Regions from separate parts of the Photobacterium ganghwense genome, predicted to be linked through region 2. Evidence: riboswitches for the same ligand, from Rfam matches in the RefSeq annotation. Region 2 holds a riboswitch; each other region holds the start of a gene.
The links. A riboswitch is a leader RNA that binds a small molecule or an ion and turns the genes downstream of it on or off. The one in region 2 is predicted to bind lysine.

Region 1 (7,180 bases), on a different replicon from region 2:
TGTCGGGACGGAGAGATCGCCGGTAAGATCGCACGCGCTTGTTTTGAACAGGGCTTAGTGATCGAAACCGCTGGCCCGGACGACGAAGTCATTAAATTCTTCTGTCCCCTAACCATTACCGAACACGATATGGCCAAAGGGATCGCGCTGTTTGAACAAGCCGTGGCAACAACAGCAGCCAACTTCATTAAAAAAGCCTCATAAGGAAAAATGATGATCGTAAGAACACTGGAAAACTGTCGTCAGACTAAGCGCCGCGTGGTCGCAGAAAACTGGGAAAGCGTCCGTATGCTCCTGAAAGATGACAACATGGGCTTTTCTTTCCACATCACCACGATTTATGCCGATACCGAAACCCACATTCACTACCAGAACCATCTGGAGTCTGTGTTCTGCATGTCCGGGGAAGGCGAAATAGAGGTCGTTGGGGGTAAAACCTACCCAATCAAACCCGGTACGCTCTATATCCTGGATCAGCACGATGAACATTTTTTACGTGCCTATGGCGGCGATATGACCATGGCTTGCGTGTTTAATCCGCCGTTGACCGGTCAGGAGACTCACGACCAAAACGGCGTGTATCCACTAATGGAAGAAACCTGAGATTCCAACGACACAGACACCTTCACTTTGACAGTCACGCTGTGACCGTAACCAAAAGGATGAACTATGTCTCACACCGTAGAAAAAATCGGTGGCACGTCGATGTCAGCGTTCGATGCTGTGCTCGACAATATTATTTTGCGTCCCTCGCAGCGCTACAACCGAGTATTCGTGGTTTCGGCCTATGCCGGGATCACCAATGATCTGCTGGAATGTAAACGCACCGGCAAGCCGGGCATCTACCAGCTGATCGCCAAACGTTCACCGGACTGGCGCCAGGCCATGAACGATCTGGAGCAGCGCCTGCTGCTGATCAACGACAACCTGTTTGCCGATCCGGTGAACCGTCTTCGGGCAGATAAATTTATCCGCGCCCGGGTTCAGGATGCAAAACAGTGCATCACCAACATCCTGGAAATGTGCGAATTCGGCCAGTTCACGTTGCGCCACTATCTGCCTCAGGTCAGAGAGTTTCTCTCCTCCTTCGGTGAGGCGCACAGCGCCTTCAATACCGCCCTGAAGCTGAAAACGCTGGGTATCAATGCGCGCTTTGTTGACCTGTCCAGCTGGAACAATCAGTACACCGGTGATCTGGATGACGTCATTCGTCAGGCGTTTGCCGATATCGACCTGAGCCAGGAACTGCCTATCGTCACCGGATACGCCTATTGTGACGAAGGACTGATGAAAACGTACGACCGCGGTTACAGCGAGATGACCTTCAGCCGCATCGCGGTGCTGACCGGCGCGCGGCAGGCCATCATCCATAAGGAATATCACCTCAGCAGCGCAGATCCGCGCATCGTGGGGCCAGAGTCGGTTCTGCCTATGGGGGAAACAAACTACGATGTGGCCGATCAGCTCGCGAATCTGGGGATGGAAGCGATCCACCCCAATGCCGCTTCCGGACTTCGCCAGAACAATATCGAGTTGAAAATCAAAAACACCTTTGAGCCAGAGCACACGGGGACGCTGATTTCAAATGCCTTTACTCCCTCGCAGGATCGGGTTGAAATCATTGCCGGGCGTGACAAAGTATTTGCGCTGCATCTGTTTGATCAGGCGATGGTAGGTCACGTTGATAATGTCGGTTACGACATCATGCAACTGATTCGTGAGTCGAGCGTCAACCTGATTGGCAAAGAGATGAACGCCAACTCAATCACCTACTACCTGACCGGTGGTGCCGATAACCTTAATCAGGTGTTATATAAGGCGGAGAAACGGTATCCGAAGGCCGCCATTACCGGGCGACTGGTCGCAATGATTTCTGCCATCGGGGCCAACATAAACACCAATGAGGCACTGCGGCGGGGAATGCAAGCGCTGATGCAGGCAGAATGTTTTCCGATTGCCGCCCACTCATCGGTACGTAACGTCAACGTGCAGTTTGTGGTCGATGACAATGACTACCAGAGTGCCATTTGCACGCTGCATGAGCAGTTCTTCGCCCTGCCTGCAGAGACGCACACCCAGCCGGACTCCCTGGTTGATTGCCAATCGGCCCACGTTGCCTGATACTACTAACGGCATATCAATCAATCAGCATATCAATCAACCAACTAATCAACCAACTGCCGGGACTTTTGCCCCGGCGGTGTTGTCTCTAAACGGTCAGTCGCTTCGCTGTGCTGGATTGAGGTTTGAGAATTCACCGCTCTGTCAGCCGGCGTTTTTTCCGCCACAGCGCTTTGTTCAACAGTTCCTTGATCGAAAGCAATTCATAGTGCTGAATTAATAGTCATTGAAAGTGAATTGTATGCTGACATCGCTAAATAGCCGTATATAATAACATTTGCTGTGGGCAGACCCGTGTCTGCTCGCAGCAACCCTAAATCAGTAGAGGCGCGCTGCCTATCAGTAACCGAGCAGAGGGTGATACCGATGAAGCCGGGGAAAGGAGTCAGCGCCGAAGTGACTGAGTCATCAAACTCAGCCGCTGGGGCTGCGTCGAACAGGCGCAGCACTGCCATAGTTTTTCCTATGGAGCGCTACCTAAGGGGTAACACGTCATGCCTTGGTTGTCGATTTCGTTACATGTCCTTTTGGTAGATCTCCACCTTTAAGTTGTAGGTGAAATGAGATCATGAACCTTGTTCCTTTTGCGGATTCTGCCTGGTCCGTGCTTCCCCCCTTGCTGGCGGTGTTGCTGGCTGTCGTCACCCGACAGGTACTGCTGTCACTGGGTGCAGGTATCGTTGCCGGTGCCCTGATGCTGAACCAATTTTCCCTGTCCCAGACCCTGAACTACCTGTATCAGAAAATAGTGGCTATCTTCTGGAGCGGCGGTGCCCTAAACCACGATAACGTCAACATGCTGATTTTCATGTTGTTGCTCGGTGCACTGATCAGTCTGATGAGTGTGTCCGGTGCCACTCAGGCCTTTGCCGACTGGGCAGCCGTACGGTGCAAGGATCGCCGTAGTGCCAAGTCCCTGACCGGGCTGATGGTTTTCATCTTCTTCATTGATGATTTCTTTCACAGCCTGTCTGTTGGCGCTATCTGCCGACCAGTGACCGACCGGTTTCAGATTTCACGCGCCAAGCTGGCCTACCTGCTGGATTCAACCGCCGCACCAGTGTGCGTCCTGATGCCGATTTCCTCCTGGGGTGCCTACATTATCGCACTGGTCGGCGGTATTCTGGCGGCCCACCAGCTAACGGACCAAAGCCCGATCGCCGCCTTTGTCGAAATGATGCCGATGAATCTGTACGCGGTCTTTACCCTGCTGATGGTGATTTGTGTTATTGCATTCCAGCTGGATATCGGGCCGATGCGAAAGCATGAAGCCCGCGCCCAGCAAGGTCAGCTGTGGGATCACAGTAAAGGCCGTCCGCCGGGTCTGGATATGGAAACACCAGAAACCGCTCAGGGCGGGATGATTGATATGGTGTTGCCGATCCTGACCTTGACCGCTGCAACCGTCTTTTTCATGGTTCAGTCCGGTGCGGATGTGTTGTCCGATAAAGGACAAGCCTTCAGCCTGATCGGCGCGTTTGAAAATACCAACGTTGGCCTGTCGCTGGTATACGGTGCAATCTGCAGCCTGGTGGTCTCGATGGGTCTGGCATTGCGCCTGAAACTGTCGGCAAAAATCTGGTTGAAAGCCGCGCCGCAAGGGATCTCAGCCATGATGCCTGCGATCATTATTCTGCTGTTTGCCTGGACAATCGGCACCGTAGTACGCGACATGCAAACCGGCGTTTACCTCGCGTCACTGTCACAGGGCAGTCTGCCGGTAGAACTGTTGCCAGCCGTCGTCTTCCTGCTGTCATGTGTCATGGCGTTTGCCACCGGCACCAGCTGGGGAACATTTGGCATCATGCTGCCGCTGGCCGGTGACATTGCGGCAGCCAGTGACATCACCATGTTACTGCCGATGCTGTCCGCCGTACTGGCTGGCGCAGTTTTTGGCGATCACAGCTCACCGATTTCCAGCACCAGTATCCTGTCGGCAACGGGTGCCGGTTGTCACCATATGGACCACGTGCTCACTCAGCTACCTTATGCCGGTTCAGTCGCGTTCGGTGCACTGCTCGGCTATCTGGTCATGGGCTTTACCCATTCGTCCTGGCTGGGTGTCGCCGCCAGCAGTGTCTGGTTTGTGGCCTTCTGCCTGTTTGCCCTTCGCCGTCGTCAGAGCGACCCCGAGCTCAGTCTGGCATCGTCTGAAGCTTAACCGGTAAATCCGCCCTCTTCATGCAAAGCCTCCGCACGTTCAAGTGCCGGAGGCTTTTTTCTATTCGCTTTGCTGTCATCGCTTTTTTGCGTGGCTTTTTTGTGTTGGCATTTTTGTTGTGGCTTTCATGCATCAGCGGTGTCTCTTTTCTTGTCCGGGCTAGCCACAGGGCCGCACTATAGTTAAATCTATCACCGTCACTTCGTGATGAGTTGTTATGACAGCTAGGTACCTATTCATAGTCGGTGTCTATGAGCGGTAGGTATCAATGAGTAGTAGGTGTCTATGAGAGGTAGGTGTCTATGAGCGGTAGCATCGCAAGACCTATCCCAGCGATGGCAAGATTCAGGGCGCTGCGGGGCGCTATGATTGCGGTCGGGATGAGTGTGTTTTCCGCAGTGTTTCCGGTGCATGCTGCCCAGAAACTGGATTATGTCAGTGCGGTCACAACACCGGGGACAGGTCGCCTGGTAACCATGGACGATTACTGGCTGCTGGCATTCAGCGATACCTATGACATTCGTCTGCCCGAACACGTCAGTAACGGCGAAAATTTGCAAATTCGTATCCGGGAAGATGGTCAGTGGCACACCGAGAATTTTCGGGTGCAGGCGATCAGTATCCATCACGACTTATGCCGGTTGCACAGCCAGCATCCCAGCCGGGATGGCCGCTTTCCGACAGACGCGATTTACGTGCAGCCCTGCCAGCAAGAATAACGCCCCTGTCAGCAGACCGCATATCGCGGTAAGCGCAGGGGCGTTTCAGTGTGAGAATAGCAGCCAGGTTTTGTGGCTACGCTTAAGTGAATAAGCGTAAGTAACTAGGCTAAAATCACTTGTACATCAATTGATTACAGAGGCTCGCTACACAAGCCCGGTCGTCAGGTGTACCACTATCACCGTAAAGGCAGCCAGCAGTGGAATCGCCATGGTCACCACAGCAATATCCCCGTAGCTTTGGCGGTGCGTCAGACGGCAGACCGCCAGCAGCGTAATGACCGCGCCACAGTGAGGCAACGTATCAAGGCCACCCGCCGCCAACAGCACCACACGGTGCAGCACTTCAGGGTTAATGCCCATGCTCATGAAGTCATTACCCAGCATGGCCAGCACCATCCCGGTACCGCCGGACGATGAGCCGATGATCCCCGCCAGGCTGGTTGAGGTAATCGCCACCTTAAACAGATCCGGAATATCAATCGCCGCAATCCCGGCTTTCACTACCACGAAGGCTGACAGCGCAGTAATCACCGCCCCGTAACCGACTTCCGAAGCCGTGTTAAAAATCGGCAGCAACGAACCCACAGAACCATCAAACACCTGCTTGTTTGGCTCAAACAGATACTGACGAAATGCCGCCAGCATAAAGACGATCGCCACGCCCAAAGCCAGAATCACCGGCCAAGTGCCGTTAATGTTCACCTCCAGCGCCTTGTAGTTATCGACCACTTCCGGTGACTTGAAATACACATTCGTCAGCAGGAAGTTGATGATAAACACCAGCACAATTGGTACCAGCGCCATGATCACCCCCGGCGCAGGATCCGATTCCTTACCCGCAGATTCAGCATCCGACTCTTCCCCATAGCCTTCACCGGCAGCCATTGCTTTACGCGCACGCATTTTGATCCAGAGCGTGCCAAGCACCAGCATCATGGTCGCCGCCAGCAAGCCCAGTACCGGCGCAGCATAAATCGTAGTGCCAAATGGAATGGTCGGCATAGTGTTCAGGTACTGCGGAGTTCCCGGCAATGCCGTCATGGTAAAGGTAAACGCCCCCAGCGTGATAGCTGCAGGCAGCAGACGCTTCGGAATGCCTGCCGCGCGGAAAGTTTCCGCCCCAATGGGATACATGGCAAACACCACCACAAACAGTGACACCCCACCGTATGTCAGCAGGGCTGTCGCCAGCACAACAGACAAAATCGCGTGGCGTGGCCCCAGATTTTTAATGATGAATGCCGACAGAGTACGTGCCGCACCTGAGGCTCCCATCAACTTGCCGAAAATGGCACCGGCAATAAATACAGGGAAATAAAGTTTAATGTAGTTCGCCGCCGCAGGCATGAACACGTTTGAAAGTGCGTAGAGGGAAGGGAAATCACTGGTTAACAACGCCGCCGCCATTGCCAGAATCGGGGCAAGAACCAGAACAGACACACCACGGTAGGCAAAGTACATCAGGCCCACCAGGGTGAGTAAAATTACAGCAACATCCATATTTTTTCTCCGGGTCACGTCATGTGTAACAGGTCATTAACATGCTAGACCGAGCAGCCATGATTGAAAATACCGCTTTTTTCCGTCTCAGCGCCGGACGGACCCAAACTGGGATCCCAGTCAAGGTATTGCCCTATTCCCTGGCAGATTACGAACAGGCAAAAGACATAAAAACCATTTATTATCAGTCAGTTATTTATTTCGCATGACGGTTAACCGACAGATATGAAAATAACAATTTCATCTGTGGATATTAATTCGGCATGAAACACTTCATACACTTTTTTGACAACTTAATCGTGAAAAGGAAGTACGAATGCCAGTCAGCCAACTTACCGCCGAGCAGGCGGCCGCCTGGGTTGAGAACGGACACGCTGTGATGCTGGGAGGATTCATTGGCTCCGTGGTGCCGGAAATGCTTGTTAAAGCACTGGGCGAGCGCTACCGCCATACGGCCAGCCCACAAGGCTTAACGCTGATTTTTGCCGCTGGTCAGGGAGACGGAACAGGGCGTGCCGCCAACCATCTGGCCAAGCCAGGATTGGTGAAACGGGTCATTGGCGGACACTGGGGGCTGGTACCCGAACTTCAGAAAATGGCACTCAGCAACGAAATCGAGGGGTATAACCTGCCTCAGGGTGTGATTTCCCATTTGCTGCGGGATACTGCCGCCGGT
Region 2 (7,180 bases):
GCTGGCTGGGAGCCGCCGTGGGTGTGGTGCTGATGATTCCTTACCTGCGCCGGTTTGCCGCCAAAGCCCAGTGGCGAATGTGGCTGCTGATGGTGGTAATGGGACTGAGTGTTTCCTGGCAGGTAAACCAGCACACCGGCTGGGCCCCCAAGGAAGAACGCCTCAGCCTGATCAGCCCGCGTGCCATGCACATTCCTCAGGCCGTGAATATGTTCCTGGCCAAACCGCTGTCAGGCTATGGCTATGGCCGGTTCGAAACCAGTTATGTGACCCAAACAGCGCAGTGGCACCATCAGGACCCGAGCAAGCCCTATGGTATGCCTTCGCTGGATCACCCGCATAATGAACTGGCTTACTGGGCTGCAGAAGGGGGCATCCTGCCGTTACTGGGACTGTTGCTGGCCGCCGCCGCCGTCTTTCTGAAAATCCGCAAAGCCCGGGCTGGCACCCAATTAGCACTGGTTGGCCTGTTCTTGCCGATTACCCTGCATACCCAGCTGGAGTATCCGTTTTACCACTCCCTACCGCACTGGGTGATGTTCATTATCCTGATCTACTGGGTGGACAATCTGACCGCCAAATACTACCGCCGTCAGGTGGAGTATGTGCTGTCCATTCGGGGACTGGTTCTGATCCTGCCGGTGCTCACCACTGGTTTCATGACCACTACCCTGTACTCGGGCCATCAATTAACCCAGTTTGAGACCCGCCAACCGGCCAATATTGACTACCTGCTGAAGGTCAACAATCCATGGGCCTGGCAGGATCGATTTGAGTGGGATCTGCACGTCACCCAGCTGCAGGTTGGGATTACCACCGCCAACCCGGCACTGATTCAGACGTATATTGCATGGGCTCGCCAAAAAGCCCTGATCTGGCCACGCCCCACGCTGTACCAAAACCTGATTGCTGCGTACCAGCATCTCGGTGAAACCGCGCTGGCCGAGCAGGTACAACAGGAAGCCCGCTACCTGTTCCCAGGGCAGATTTTTGCGCCAGCCGCTAAAGCGGAACCTGTCACATCGGGTGCGGTCGTCCTGACGGCTCCCCCCGCAGTCACTGACTAGGTGCCCCCGGAGCAAGCATCCGCTCCATAGGACACAGCCATAAAAAACGGCTACCGTAAGGTAGCCGTTTTGGTCTCGACCTGCCTGTTCCGGGCAGCGCCTGCCCGAACAGTAGCAAAACGAAAGAGCCTGACTGAACAGGCCGACACTTATTTCAGGGTTGACTCCAGCGCTTTCAGGCACAGCGCAACGTTCTCGCTGCGTGCAGCATAGCCCATCAGGCCAATCCGCCAGGCTTTGCCCGCCAGCGCACCCAGTCCGGCACCAATTTCCAGGTTATAACGCTCCAGCAGGGTTTTACGCACCTGCGCATCATCTACCCCGGCAGGAATATGCACCGCATTCAATTGTGGTAAGCGGTACGCCTCATCAACCACAAACTCGATACCCAGTTGTTCCAACCCTTCACGCAATTCCAGATGGACGTCGCGGTGACGCTGCCAGGCATTTTCCAGCCCTTCATTTTTCAGCAGCACCAACGCTTCATGCAGGGCATACAGGCTGTTCACCGGTGCTGTATGGTGGTAACTGCGTTTACCTTCGCCGCTCCAGTAGCCCAGAACCAGGCTTTGATCGAGAAACCAGCTTTGTACTTTGCTTTGACGGCTCTGAATTTTCTCCACCGCACGCGGAGAGAACGTCAGAGGCGACAGACCAGGAACACAAGACAGGCATTTCTGGCTGCCGGAGTACACCGCATCCAGTTGCCATTCGTCCACCAGCAGCGGTACGCCACCCAGCGAGGTCACCGCATCCACGATAGTCAGACAATCGTGCTGACGTGCCAGCTTAGCGATTGCCTCGGCATCAGTCAGCGCACCGGTCGACGTTTCAGCGTGGACAAACGCGACAATCTTCGCATCCGGGTGTGCCTCAAGGACTTCAGCCACTGACTGCGGATCAACCGGTTCACCCCAGGCGTTGTCCACCATCACCGCAACACCGCCGCAGCGTTCCACGTTTTCACGCATCCGGTCACCAAACACACCGTTGCGGCAGACAATCACTTTGTCGCCCGGCTCAACCAGGTTCACAAAGCAAGCCTCCATCCCGGCACTGCCCGGCGCAGAGACCGCTATCGTGAACGGGTTAGTTGTCTGGAAAGCATATTGCAGCAGCTGTTTTAGCTCATCCATCATCCCGATGAACAGCGGATCCAGGTGACCGATGGTCGGACGACTCAGGGCCTGTAACACCTGCGGATAAATATCTGATGGACCCGGTCCCATGAGTGTACGCTGTGGCGGATAAAAACTACCAATTGTCATTATTATTTCTCCCTGATGGTAAGGCCTGTTGGTGTAAGGTACGTACTGACTATATCAGGTCTGATCACAAGTTGCGTCTCTTGTGACAGCGCTGTTTTTGCCCCCTGCGATTCCTCCGTCCGGGAAAGACAAAAAATTTGCAATTATTTTGCATATTCTGCCCCGCCATGATTGACAAAAGACTCTCAAATCCGCTTCAATAGAGCACGTTTTTTGTTCATCCTGAGATGCACCTTATCTCAGGGGCAGACAGAAGAGGAGCGTTACCCAGGTATCTAGGATTGCGGGGCCCCACCCCAAGGCAGTCTGGAGAGGGGGAGTAGCGCCGAGATATGTTGTGACAGGGGGCATGGCATATCGGCTTGGAAGGTTGAATCCTTCTGGCTGTCACCTTTCCAGACGATATAGGTAGTGGAAAGGTGGGGAGCTTCTGGTTGTTGTACCTGACTACATCCTACCTTATTGCTCTCCTGACATTTGCGTCGGGATCTTGATCCCGGGTCATTCCCCCTAAATTTAAGAACGTTTTTACACTTCTGATTGGGAGACCTTGTTTTGAGCTTTGTAAATACTAACTTTACTGTTCCTCCACCAATTACTGTAGCGAAATTTGGCGGCACCAGTGTAGCCGATCATGCCGCCATGAGTCGAAGCGCAACGATTATCAAGGACAACCCAGCTGCTAAAGTGGTATTAATCAGTGCGTGTTCCGGCGTAACCAATCTGCTGGTTGAATTAGCAAATGGAATTGCCGACAACGAGCAGCGCTCACAACGGCTACAACAACTTCGAACGATTCACCAATCGATCATTGATCAGTTGACTCACCCGGAAGCGGTAGCAGCTGAGATCGACCAACTTCTGACAGACGTTGAAGCCCTGGCCAAACAAACTGCCAGCGCCCCTTCCGTGCAACTGACCGATCAGCTGGTCGCCCACGGCGAATTACTGTCGACTTTTCTTTTTACCCAAATTCTTAACGAAATGGGGGCTAAAGCTACCCGTTTTGATATTCGCCCGGTAATGCGTACCGATAGCCAGTTCGGCAAAGCCGTACCGGATGTGGATGCAATTCGCCAGTTGGCCAGTGAGCAACTGCAACCGCTGCTCCAGTCTGATCAAATTATTGTCTCTCAGGGCTTTATCGGTTCTGATGAAACCGGCCAGACAACGACGCTGGGCCGTGGCGGCAGTGATTACAGTGCAGCACTGGTTGCCGAAGCCATCAGTGCAGAAATTCTGGAGATCTGGACCGACGTTCCGGGGATGTACAGCACCGATCCGCGTATTACAGCCAACGCCATGCCAATCCAGGAAATCAGCTTCAGCGAAGCCTCTGAGATGGCTAACTTCGGGGCAAAAATTCTGCACCCGTCGACGTTGCTGCCAGCCATCCGCCAGCAAATTCCGGTGTTCATCGGTTCATCAAAAGCACCGGAGCAAGGTGGAACCTGGATTCGCCAGCACGTGGCCCAGCCACCAAAATTCCGGGCACTGGCCCTGCGCTGCAACCAGACCCTGGTCACCCTGACCAGCCTGAATATGTTCCATGCCTATGGCTTCCTGTCAGAAGTCTTCCGCATCCTTGGTGAACATAAGGTGTCTGTTGATCTGATCACAACGTCTGAAGTCAGCGTTTCACTGACCCTGGATCAGACTAACACCGGCGGCGGAGCACCAAGCCTGCCAGCCGCAGCAACAGAGGCTCTCAGCAAGCTGTGCCGTGTGGAAGTAGAACAGGATCTGTGCCTGGTTGCACTTATCGGCAACAAACTGGGCGAAGCCCCGGGAGCCGCCACTCAGGTCTTTGGCAAGCTGGACAACTACAGTCCGCGCATGATCTGCTTTGGCGCCAGTCCGCACAACCTGTGTTTCCTGGTCAAAACCAGCGAATCGCGCGAAGTGGTTAAAACCCTCCACGCTGCCCTGTTTGAGGCCGCGAAGTAACCCAAGTCCGGGACACAAAAAAGGCGCTCATGATGAGCGCCTTTTTCATATCAGTGTATGATTGTTGCCGTGTCAGTGTTCCCGATGGGTGTCACCTGTAAAAAACAGGCCCCGCAGCTGTGGCATCCGGGGCCTTTGAGTCATTACGCCTTTAATACATTACGCCTTTGCTGCATTACAATGACAGGTTCGGCCCCAGCCATTTTTCCGCTTCAACCAGATCCCAGCCTTTGCGCTCGGCATAGCTATCACGCTGATCTTCCTGAATTTGTGCCACAGCAAAATAGCGTGAGTCCGGATGCGAGAAGTACCAGCCTGAGACCGACGCTCCCGGCCACATAGCATAGCTGGTGGTGAGTGACATCCCAATGGCCTCTTCGACATTGAGCATCTCCCACAAGGTGCCTTTCTCGGTATGTTCCGGACACGCCGGGTAGCCGGGTGCCGGACGGATCCCCTGATATTTCTCACGAATGAGTTCGTCATTCGACAGCGCTTCGTCCGGCGAGTATCCCCAAATCTCTTTACGCACCTGCTCATGCAGATACTCGGCAAACGCTTCAGCCAAACGGTCAGCCACCGCTTGTACCATGATGGCATTGTAATCATCACCCAGGGCTTTAAATTTATCGGCCAACTCTCGCTCTCCGATGCCGCCGGTAACCGCAAACGCGCCAATCCAGTCCGGCTTCCCGCTGTCCTTCGGTGCAATGTAATCCGACAGACAGTAGTTATAGCCTTTCGGTTTCTCCGTCTGCTGGCGCAGGTTATACAGCACATGCGCTACCTGGCTGCGGGACTCATCGGTATAGACCTCAATGTCATCCCCTGTACTGTTCGCCGGGAACAAGGCACACATGCCCTGGGCCTTCATCAGACCTTCCCGCTCGATGCGATCCAGCCACTCGTTCGCATCCTGGAACAAACGGCGGGCTTCTTCTCCCACTTCCTCATGATCCAGAATGGCCGGGTACTTGCCCATCAGCGACCAGGTCATGAAAAACGGGGTCCAGTCGATATAGTTGCGCAGGATGCTGACATCGAAATCATCAAACACATGAGTACCGGGCTTCGCCGGTACCGGCGGCGTATAGGTTGCCCAGTCAATCGCGACCTTATTGGCTCTGGCCCTCTCCAGCGAGACCGGTTTGGTTCGAGGCTGTTTACGGCTGTGCTGATCCCGGACCCGCTCATAGTCGACATCCAGTTTCTCCACAAACGCCGGACGCAGTTCGTCCGACAGCAACGAGGTACAAACCCCCACCGCCCGCGACGCATTGTTAACATACACCACCGGATGGCGGTAATTCTGCTCAATTTTCACTGCGGTATGCGCCTTTGAGGTTGTCGCACCGCCAATCAACAGCGGCAGTTCAAAGCCCTGGCGCTCCATTTCCTTGGCAACATGCACCATCTCATCCAGCGACGGAGTAATGAGTCCGGACAGACCGACGATATCGACGTTTTCTTCCCGCGCGACCTTAAGGATCTGCTCACACGACACCATGACCCCGAGGTCGATAATGTCGTAGTTATTACATTGCAGAACGACCCCGACAATGTTTTTGCCAATATCGTGGACATCCCCTTTGACCGTCGCCAGCAGAATCTTGCCGTTTGAGCGGCCACTCTGTTTCTCAGCATCAATGAACGGTTCCAGGTAGGCCACGGCCTGTTTCATCACCCGGGCAGACTTCACCACCTGGGGCAGAAACATCTTGCCCTCACCAAACAGGTCACCGACCACATTCATGCCGTCCATCAACGGCCCTTCGATCACTTCCAGCGGCCTGCTGGCGTTCACTCGAGCGTCTTCAGTATCCTCGACAATGAACTCCGTGATCCCTTTGACCAGAGCATGCTCCAGCCGTTTAGCGACTGGCCAGCTGCGCCATTCCAGCGCTGCGCCGTCATCCTGCTTGCCAACCCCGTTATCACGGTACTCATCTGCAATGTCGAGCAGGCGCTCGGTCGCATCATCACGGCGGTTGAGCACCACGTCTTCCACCGCTTCACGCAATTTATCCGGGACGTTATCGTAAATTTCCAGCTGACCGGCATTAACGATCCCCATGTCCATCCCGCGTTTGAAGCAGTGATAGAGGAACACGGCATGGATTGCCTCACGCACATAGTTATTGCCGCGGAACGAGAAAGAAACATTCGACACCCCGCCGGAAATCATCGCATGAGGCAGATCCCGCTTGATGTCGCCGACCGCTTCAATAAAGTCAACCGCGTAGTTATTGTGCTCATCGATACCGGTTGCCACTGCAAAAATGTTCGGGTCAAATATGATGTCCTCCGGCGGGAAACCCACTTCATTCACCAGAATCCGATAAGCATTGGTACAAATTTCCAGCTTACGCGCCCGGGTATCCGCCTGACCGACTTCATCAAAAGCCATCACGATCACCGCGGCGCCATAACGACGGATCAGCTTGGCTTGCTCAATAAACTTTTCTTTGCCTTCTTTAAGCGAGATCGAGTTGACGATCCCCTTACCCTGAATACATTTCAGACCGGCTTCGATGACCTCCCATTTGGAGGAGTCGACCATGATCGGCACCTTGGAAATTTCCGGCTCTGACGCACACAGATTAAGGAAGCGCACCATGCATGCTTCCGCATCCAGCATGCCCTCATCCATGTTGATATCGATGATCTGGGCACCGTTTTCCACCTGCTGACGGGCCACATCGAGCGCTTCGTCATACTGCTCTTCTTTAATCAGGCGCTTAAATCGGGCCGAACCGGTCACGTTGGTACGTTCGCCCACGTTCACAAACAGGGTATCTTTTTCGATGATTAACGGTTCAAGACCGGACAAACGGCAGGCAACCGGTAGGTCAGGCAACTGGCGCGGAGCCAGATCAGCCACCACCTCAGCCATCAGAC
Region 3 (7,180 bases), 710 kb from region 2:
GAAAAGTATCCGCCTCGATTGCGATCAGGATACGCTGTTGATACAGGTCGCGCCGGTTGGGCCAACCTGCCACCTGGGCACCACCACCTGTTTTGATACCGATGCATCTGGTGAAGAACAGACTGAACAACCGGCTCTGGTGTTTCTTCATCAACTTGAGCAGGTCCTGGCTGCTCGTAAAGGTGCCGATCCTGAGTCGTCCTACACTGCCAGCCTCTACGCGCGTGGCACCAAGCGGATTTCGCAGAAGGTGGGAGAAGAAGGTGTTGAAGTCGCGCTTGCGGCAACGTCGGGTGACAAGGCGGAGCTAGTGAATGAGTCGGCCGATCTGATTTACCACCTACTGGTGTTACTTCAGGATCAGGGGCTGTCACTGGCAGATATTACCCAGCGTCTTCAAGAGCGTCATAAATAACCGCACTGCTATTGAAGCCAAACATATAAACCTAGCGCTTAAACACAGCGGTTAAATAAAGCAATTAAATAAACCGTTTAAAGAGTACCTAAGCAAATCGAAAAAAAACAAAAGCCCGGCTCTACAGGCCGGGCTTTATTATTCATTCATGCGTCCACCATGCCGGACAAAGCTATGCTGAAAAAACCAACTTCAGCGGACATATCCGACACAGCGCAAGGGCAGCGTTATTTTTCGAGCGCGTCTTTGTAGTGAGTACGACACACCGAGACATAACGTTCATTGCCGCCAATCACGACCTGATCACCATCAGCAATTGCATTGCCGTGCTCATCCTGACGAATCACCATATTGGCTTTACGGCCGCAGTGGCAGATTGTTTTGAGTTCAACCAGTTTGTCAGCCCAGGCCAGCAGATAGCGGCTGCCCTCAAACAATTCACCGCGGAAATCTGTCCGTAAGCCATAGCACAGCACCGGAATATGCAGCTTATCGACCACTTCTGTCAGTTGGTAAACCTGCTCTTTCGTCAAAAACTGACATTCATCAACCAGCACACAATCCAGTTTCTGCGTCGTATTCATATCCTGCAAACGCGCATACAGATCGTCCGTCACGGAAAATAGCTCAGCATCTTCCTGCAGACCAATACGTGAACTGACTTTCCCCTTCCCGTAACGGTCGTCAATTGCCGCAGTAAAAATAACCGGCGTCATCCCACGCTCACGGTAATTAAACGATGACTGCAACAAGGTGGTAGATTTACCCGCATTCATTGCCGAGTAATAGAAGTACATCTGAGCCATTAAGTAAGCTTCTCTGATTATCTTTAGAATGGTAAGAAAAAACTGGCGAGATGCTACAGAAATCCCAGCCAAATTAAAAGGAGCTCTGTCACCCGTTGCCCGATCGCTTGTATCATCCGGATCAGAGCAACTGCCGCAAACCGCCAAAAAGAAAGCCTGCACATGGCAGGCTTTTCATTACAGTATCAGGACTTAGCGTTCAAGCTTAACGCTGAACCTAAGAGATTGTTCAGGCTTTCGCGGCCAACTCACTAGGACGGCGAGACAACCAGGACAGGATCGCACACACCACCACAAACATAACAGTTGCGCTCATGAACGACACCGCCAGTGAGCTGGTGAAACCCAGTACCAGGAAACCCACTGTCGATACCACAGCGACAGCCAGCGCATACGGCAGCTGCGTTGACACGTGGTCAATGTGATGACAACGCGCACCAGTAGACGACAGAATAGTGGTATCTGAAATCGGTGAACAGTGATCACCAAACACCGAGCCTGCCAGTACAGCACCCAGCATCGGCAGCATCAGCATAATGTCAGTTGCCGCAGCCAGATCACCGGCGATTGGTAGCATGATACCGAATGTTCCCCAAGAGGTACCGGTTGAGAACGCCATCAGCCCTGCCAGCAGGAACAGGATCGCAGGCAGGAACATCGGATTGATGCTGCCTTCAACCAGGGTCGACAGGTATTTACCGGTCGCCATATCGCTGATCACACTACCAATGCTCCAGGCGAACAGCAGGATCAAAATCGCACCAAACATTGACTTAGCACCAATCCACAGTGTGGAAACTACTTCACTGGCAGGAATACGCTGACGCAGCACTGGAATCATGGCAGCCGCCAGGCCGATTAGCCCACCGTATACCAGAGAGGCACCCACATCGGTATTTTCAAACGCGCCCAGAACATCAAAGGCTTTACCGTCTGCCAGCAGCGTCTGATACCCAGTGAAAATCATAAAGAAGAACGTTGCCACGATCAGAGCCACAATCGGCATCACCAGATCGCCTACGCGGCCGTGCTCACTTTCCTGAATTTCCAGTTCATCGTTCAGGTCTTTCGCCAGGGTGTCATCATCCCCTTCATCAAAGCCGCGGCAATGGCTGGCTTCCAGCTCGTGTTTTTTCATTGAGCCGATATCCAGCTGGAACCAGGCAACAACAAATACCATCAGCAGGGCGAAAATCGCATAGAAGTTCATCGGGGCCAGTTGCAGGAATGCCCCCAGAGGTGTGTATTCAGTGACACCGTGTGTCACCAGAATGCCGCCGATAAGCGTGATAATGTACGCCCCCCAGCTAGAGGCCGGCATCAGCACACACATTGGCGCAGCAGTTGAATCAAGAATATAAGCCAGCTTGGCACGGGACACATAAAAACGGTCCGTGACCGGGCGAGAAATTGAACCGACAGCCAGGCTATTAAAATAGTCGTCTACAAAAATGAATACGCCCAGAAATGCAGCCAGTAGTTTTGCGCCACGCTTACTTTTAATTTTCGTTTGTGCCCACTCAGCGAACGCACGGGTTCCCCCGGACAGGGTCAGCAAAGCGGTAGTCATGCCCAGCAACACCAGAAACGCGACAATGCTCATATTCCAGGTGTTAATGCCGCCGTCCTCAATGAATAATCCCTTTACAGTGTTGCCGATATATCCGGCCATTCCCGTAACGGAATAATCATTTAGCAATAAGGCACCAAGCAGAATACCTACGCCCAGAGACAACAAGACGCGACGCGTCGCAATAGCCAGGCCCAGTGCCACCAGCGGGGGCAACACAGACACAGCGGAGTGTGAAAAATCTACAATATTCATGATCTCTACTACAACCGATCTTGGTTGGAGATCTACTGCTGGCCACGTCTTAAAAACGTGAAAAATGAGTGAAAGAAAGAGAGGTGCCCCTTTTCCGACTCCACAGTAGCGCTCCATAGTTAATGTAATTATATACTATGGCAGTGTTGCCTCTATTCGATGACAACCCCAGCGAGCAGGCATGATGACCCTCTCTCACTTCGGCACCGGCTCCTTTTGCAAGCCCTCATCGGAATCACCCTCCGACTTGCTACTGATAGACGATGCGCCTCTACCCTTGGTCAAGGTATAGTCGATTCTACGGCTTTAAGATCTGATTGCAACAACTTGAAGTGAAAAAATTAACATTAATAGTGAATAGTCTTGCCTGAGTGATTAAAAAACCACCACCCCAGGCAAACCGATATTAAGCCAGCTTATATGAAACTCATTCCGTTTTATTAAATTGGTCACTTATCCCCGGCCACAATGTTAATTCCTGTCGCTGTTAATCCCATTATTAAGAATGGTTAATTACTTAAGTTAACATGCCGATAATAAGCCCCAAATTATTTATATTCAGGCTCATAATAACCATTTTAGTTATTGCAATTATTGATTTAAGACTGCTAATATTATTTTCATAGTATTACTCCAACAGGAAATAAAAATGTCTGATGCAATGAAAGTGCTATTAAACCTCCGAAGCCTGCGTGCCCTATCTCGTGAATATTCTCTGGAGCAACTTCAGGAAGCGCTGGAAAAGCTTCAAACAGTCGTTACTGAGCGTGAAGAAGCAGAAGCTGAAGAGCGTGCAAAAGAAGAAGAACGCATGGAGAAACTGACTCAATACCGTGACATGCTAATTGCTGACGGTATCGATCCAGAAGAACTGCTTGCCGCTATCAGCAAAGCACCTAAAAAACGCGCTCAGCGTCCAGCGAAATACCGTTTCATTGATGAAAACGGTGATGAGAAAACCTGGACAGGCCAAGGCCGTACACCAAGCGCACTGAAAAAAGCGCTGGATGAAGGTAAATCTCTGGAAGATTTTGAGATCTAATCTCCTACCTCTGAATCTTATAAAAACCCGGTTTTATACCGGGTTTTTTCTCACCCGAAACACAACCATAAGCTATTGAAAATAAATAAAATAATAAAATCCGGATTACTTATAGAGTATTTACTTTACCTTGAGATGTCCCGCTGAAAGATTTTCATTTATTCATAATTTATAGTTACCATCACATTTTTGCTTATTTCAACTCGCCACTGTCACTATTCTAAATACCCGTCACTGAATATAGCGCTATCGCGTTATTCGATGCTTCATCGGCCAAAGATAATGGAAATATTTTGCTTGTGGTCTGTCCGCTGAAATGTACAAAAAAGCCAGACGTTAAAGTCTGGCTTTCCATTCATTTCACCAAGCAATATTTAGCGAATACTGTCTGCCAGATAACTCACAGCCAATGCAAAATAGTGAGACCGATTCCATTTTAATAGTGACTGATAATTGCCATACACCAAATATGCCCTTCCGTGATTATCATCAGGTTGAATAAGCCATGCATCAATCGCAGTATCTGGTAAATTCTGCCCATTCATACGGCGTACACCCAACTTCTGCCACTCAGACAACGAACGGCCTTTCTCTGGCTGAACACCCAGCAATGTGGCATCAATGTTATCCGGAATCGAAACTTGTCGGCCCCAGGTATATTCATCATTCCAGCCGGCTTCATGCAGATAATTCGCCGCAGAAGCAAAAACATCGTCTTTGGTTTGCCAGATATCCGCCTTGCCGTCATTATTTCCGTCACGGGCATAAGCCAGGAAAGAAGTTGGCATGAACTGAGGTTGTCCCATTGCCCCGGCCCAGGATCCTTTCATTTCTTTGGCGGTAATATGGCCGGCATCGATAATTTCCAGCGCCGCCATCACCTGATTACGGAAAAAGGCTTCACGACGACCTTCATAAGCCAGCGTCGTTAACGCTTCAACCACATTGTAATTGCCCGTCAGGCGACCGAAATTACTTTCAACACCCCACAGGGCAACCACAAACCGCGGCTGGACACCATATTGCTGACCAATTCGATCCAGCACCGCTTTATGCTCCTGATAAAGCTGGTTCGCTTGTTTCTTTTTCCATTCCGGAACGGCACGCGGCAGGTATTCATCCAGCGTCAACTTACGCTCAGGCTGATTTTTATCTGCTTTAACGGCACGCTCAATAAATGTAATACCATCAAACGCTGATTGAATGGTCTGCTCCGAAATGCCTTTTTCCCGCGCTTCGGTTTTCAGTACATTTACATAGGTATCGAAACCTTCATCCGCGGCCATCACCGCTGATGACATTCCTAAGCCCAGGGCCACCAGGGCCGTGATCAATTGCTTACGCATAAACTATTCCTGAGATGGTGAAGCGGCTTTCTTTGCGGCTTTATATTCTTCCAGTAAATTCGTCACCGGCGGTGGGACCTGCAGATAAAACCCTTTTTCCAGCAGTTCACTTTTCACTTTTTCAATATCGGCCAATGCCAGTTTCTTCCGGTCGCCAATTTTCAGGACCATGACAAACTGTGGTGTGCCAAAAGTGCTCAGCAGCGCTTCAGGCACCGCAGAGAAATCGTCTTTCTTATTGATGTAGAGATAAGTGTTGTCTTTCTTTGGGCTTTTATAAATTGCACACAACATGCTGATAGAACCTTTTGATAAAACTGACTCAGTATCAGACCACAACATCGCGACTTCTCTCCCTCCGGAACCCACAGCCCACGGGGGATGCGACGCCTGTCTGAATTTACAACGCTAAAGCAAGGATAGCTTGCTGATATACGGTTTGGAATATAACATGCAAGGTACTAAAGAGATAACGAACCTGAACGGCTAATTTAGCGACAGTCAGCTAGACAAATGACAAAAGTAGCAGAACTCAAGGGAGGCTCTTTCACCCTCTCTGCCCTTCACCTGGTGGACGGCGACATCCATAAGGCTGCCGACTTTCTGAAACAGAAAGTAGAGCAGGCTCCTCATTTTTTTGCATCCGCCCCCGTAGTTATCGATGTCAGCCAGGCTGGCGATTCCATCGATTTCTCACTGCTGAAAAATAAAGTCAGCGAAGCCGGTGTGATTCCGGTCGGCATCAGCGGATGCAAAGCGACCCGGCTCCAGGAGAAAGCCAAAGCAGCAGGATTTGCGATCATGAATGCTGCGCGTCAGGCCAAGGCGACAGAGCCGGTTATGGCCCCTACTCGCATCATTCGCACCCCGGTTCGGTCAGGCCAGCAGATTTATGCTAAGAATTGTGATCTTGTCATCATGAATCATGTCAGTGCGGGCGCGGAAGTCATTGCCGACGGCTGCATTCACATCTACGGTACATTGAGGGGACGCGCAATAGCCGGTGCCAGCGGGCAACAGGAAGCGCAAATCTTTTGTCACAACCTGCAACCTGAGCTGATTTCAATTGCGGGTAACTATTGGCTGAGCGACAACATCCAGGAAGATTTCTGGGGGCAAAATGTCGTTATCTCGCTGAACGAAAATAATTTGAACATAGAGCACCTGGCTCTATAGCGTTTAATAAGGAATCAAGAATGGCACGAATCATCGTGGTAACCTCTGGTAAGGGTGGCGTTGGTAAGACGACCTCTAGTGCAGCTATCGCATCGGGCCTTGCTCTGAGCGGCAAGAAAACAGCAGTGATCGATTTCGATATCGGCCTGCGGAATCTTGACCTTATCATGGGCTGTGAGCGTCGTGTGGTGTATGACTTTGTTAATGTCATTAACGGTGAAGCCAATCTGAATCAGGCGCTGATTAAAGATAAGCGTGTTGAAAATCTATATGTTCTGCCTGCTTCACAAACCCGTGACAAAGATGCTCTGGCTCGTGAAGGTGTTGAGCGCGTCCTGAAAGATCTGGATGAAATGGGTTTTGAATTCATTATCTGTGACTCACCAGCGGGTATTGAGTCCGGTGCGCTGATGGCTCTGTATTTCGCAGATGAAGCGATTGTAACAACAAACCCTGAGGTCTCATCCGTGCGTGACTCCGACCGTATCCTGGGTATCCTGGATTCGAAATCACGTCGTGCTGAGCAAGCCGAGTCTCCGGTTAAAACTCACCTGCTGCTAACACGTTACA

Region 1: linked by a shared signal. The riboswitch ahead of FH974_RS24530 (Na+/H+ antiporter NhaC family protein) and the one ahead of lysC (lysine-sensitive aspartokinase 3) in region 2 are both predicted to bind lysine.
Region 3: linked by a shared signal. The riboswitch ahead of FH974_RS04910 (Na+/H+ antiporter NhaC family protein) and the one ahead of lysC (lysine-sensitive aspartokinase 3) in region 2 are both predicted to bind lysine.

Annotation. Positions count from the first base shown of each region.
Region 1 is NZ_CP071326.1:1,857,568-1,864,747, forward strand. Features, by position in the region: gene ectB (diaminobutyrate--2-oxoglutarate transaminase) at 1-204, shown strand, start outside; gene FH974_RS24515 (ectoine synthase) at 214-603, shown strand; gene FH974_RS24520 (aspartate kinase) at 670-2,121, shown strand; lysine riboswitch at 2,436-2,605, shown strand; gene FH974_RS24530 (Na+/H+ antiporter NhaC family protein) at 2,690-4,282, shown strand; gene FH974_RS24535 (hypothetical protein) at 4,585-5,001, shown strand; gene FH974_RS24540 (GntP family permease) at 5,149-6,504, opposite strand; gene FH974_RS24545 (acyl CoA:acetate/3-ketoacid CoA transferase) at 6,821-7,180, shown strand, end outside.
Region 2 is NZ_CP071325.1:288,975-296,154, reverse strand. Features, by position in the region: gene FH974_RS01470 (PglL family O-oligosaccharyltransferase) at 1-1,067, shown strand, start outside; gene FH974_RS01465 (pyridoxal-phosphate-dependent aminotransferase family protein) at 1,217-2,335, opposite strand; lysine riboswitch at 2,581-2,773, shown strand; gene lysC (lysine-sensitive aspartokinase 3) at 2,891-4,282, shown strand; gene metH (methionine synthase) at 4,458-7,180, opposite strand, start outside.
Region 3 is NZ_CP071325.1:1,001,559-1,008,738, reverse strand. Features, by position in the region: gene hisIE (bifunctional phosphoribosyl-AMP cyclohydrolase/phosphoribosyl-ATP diphosphatase HisIE) at 1-415, shown strand, start outside; gene FH974_RS04915 (thymidine kinase) at 643-1,221, opposite strand; gene FH974_RS04910 (Na+/H+ antiporter NhaC family protein) at 1,451-3,046, opposite strand; lysine riboswitch at 3,145-3,328, opposite strand; gene FH974_RS04905 (DUF3037 domain-containing protein) at 3,669-4,088, shown strand; gene FH974_RS04900 (lytic murein transglycosylase) at 4,463-5,434, opposite strand; gene FH974_RS04895 (YcgL domain-containing protein) at 5,438-5,728, opposite strand; gene minC (septum site-determining protein MinC) at 5,948-6,610, shown strand; gene minD (septum site-determining protein MinD) at 6,631-7,180, shown strand, end outside.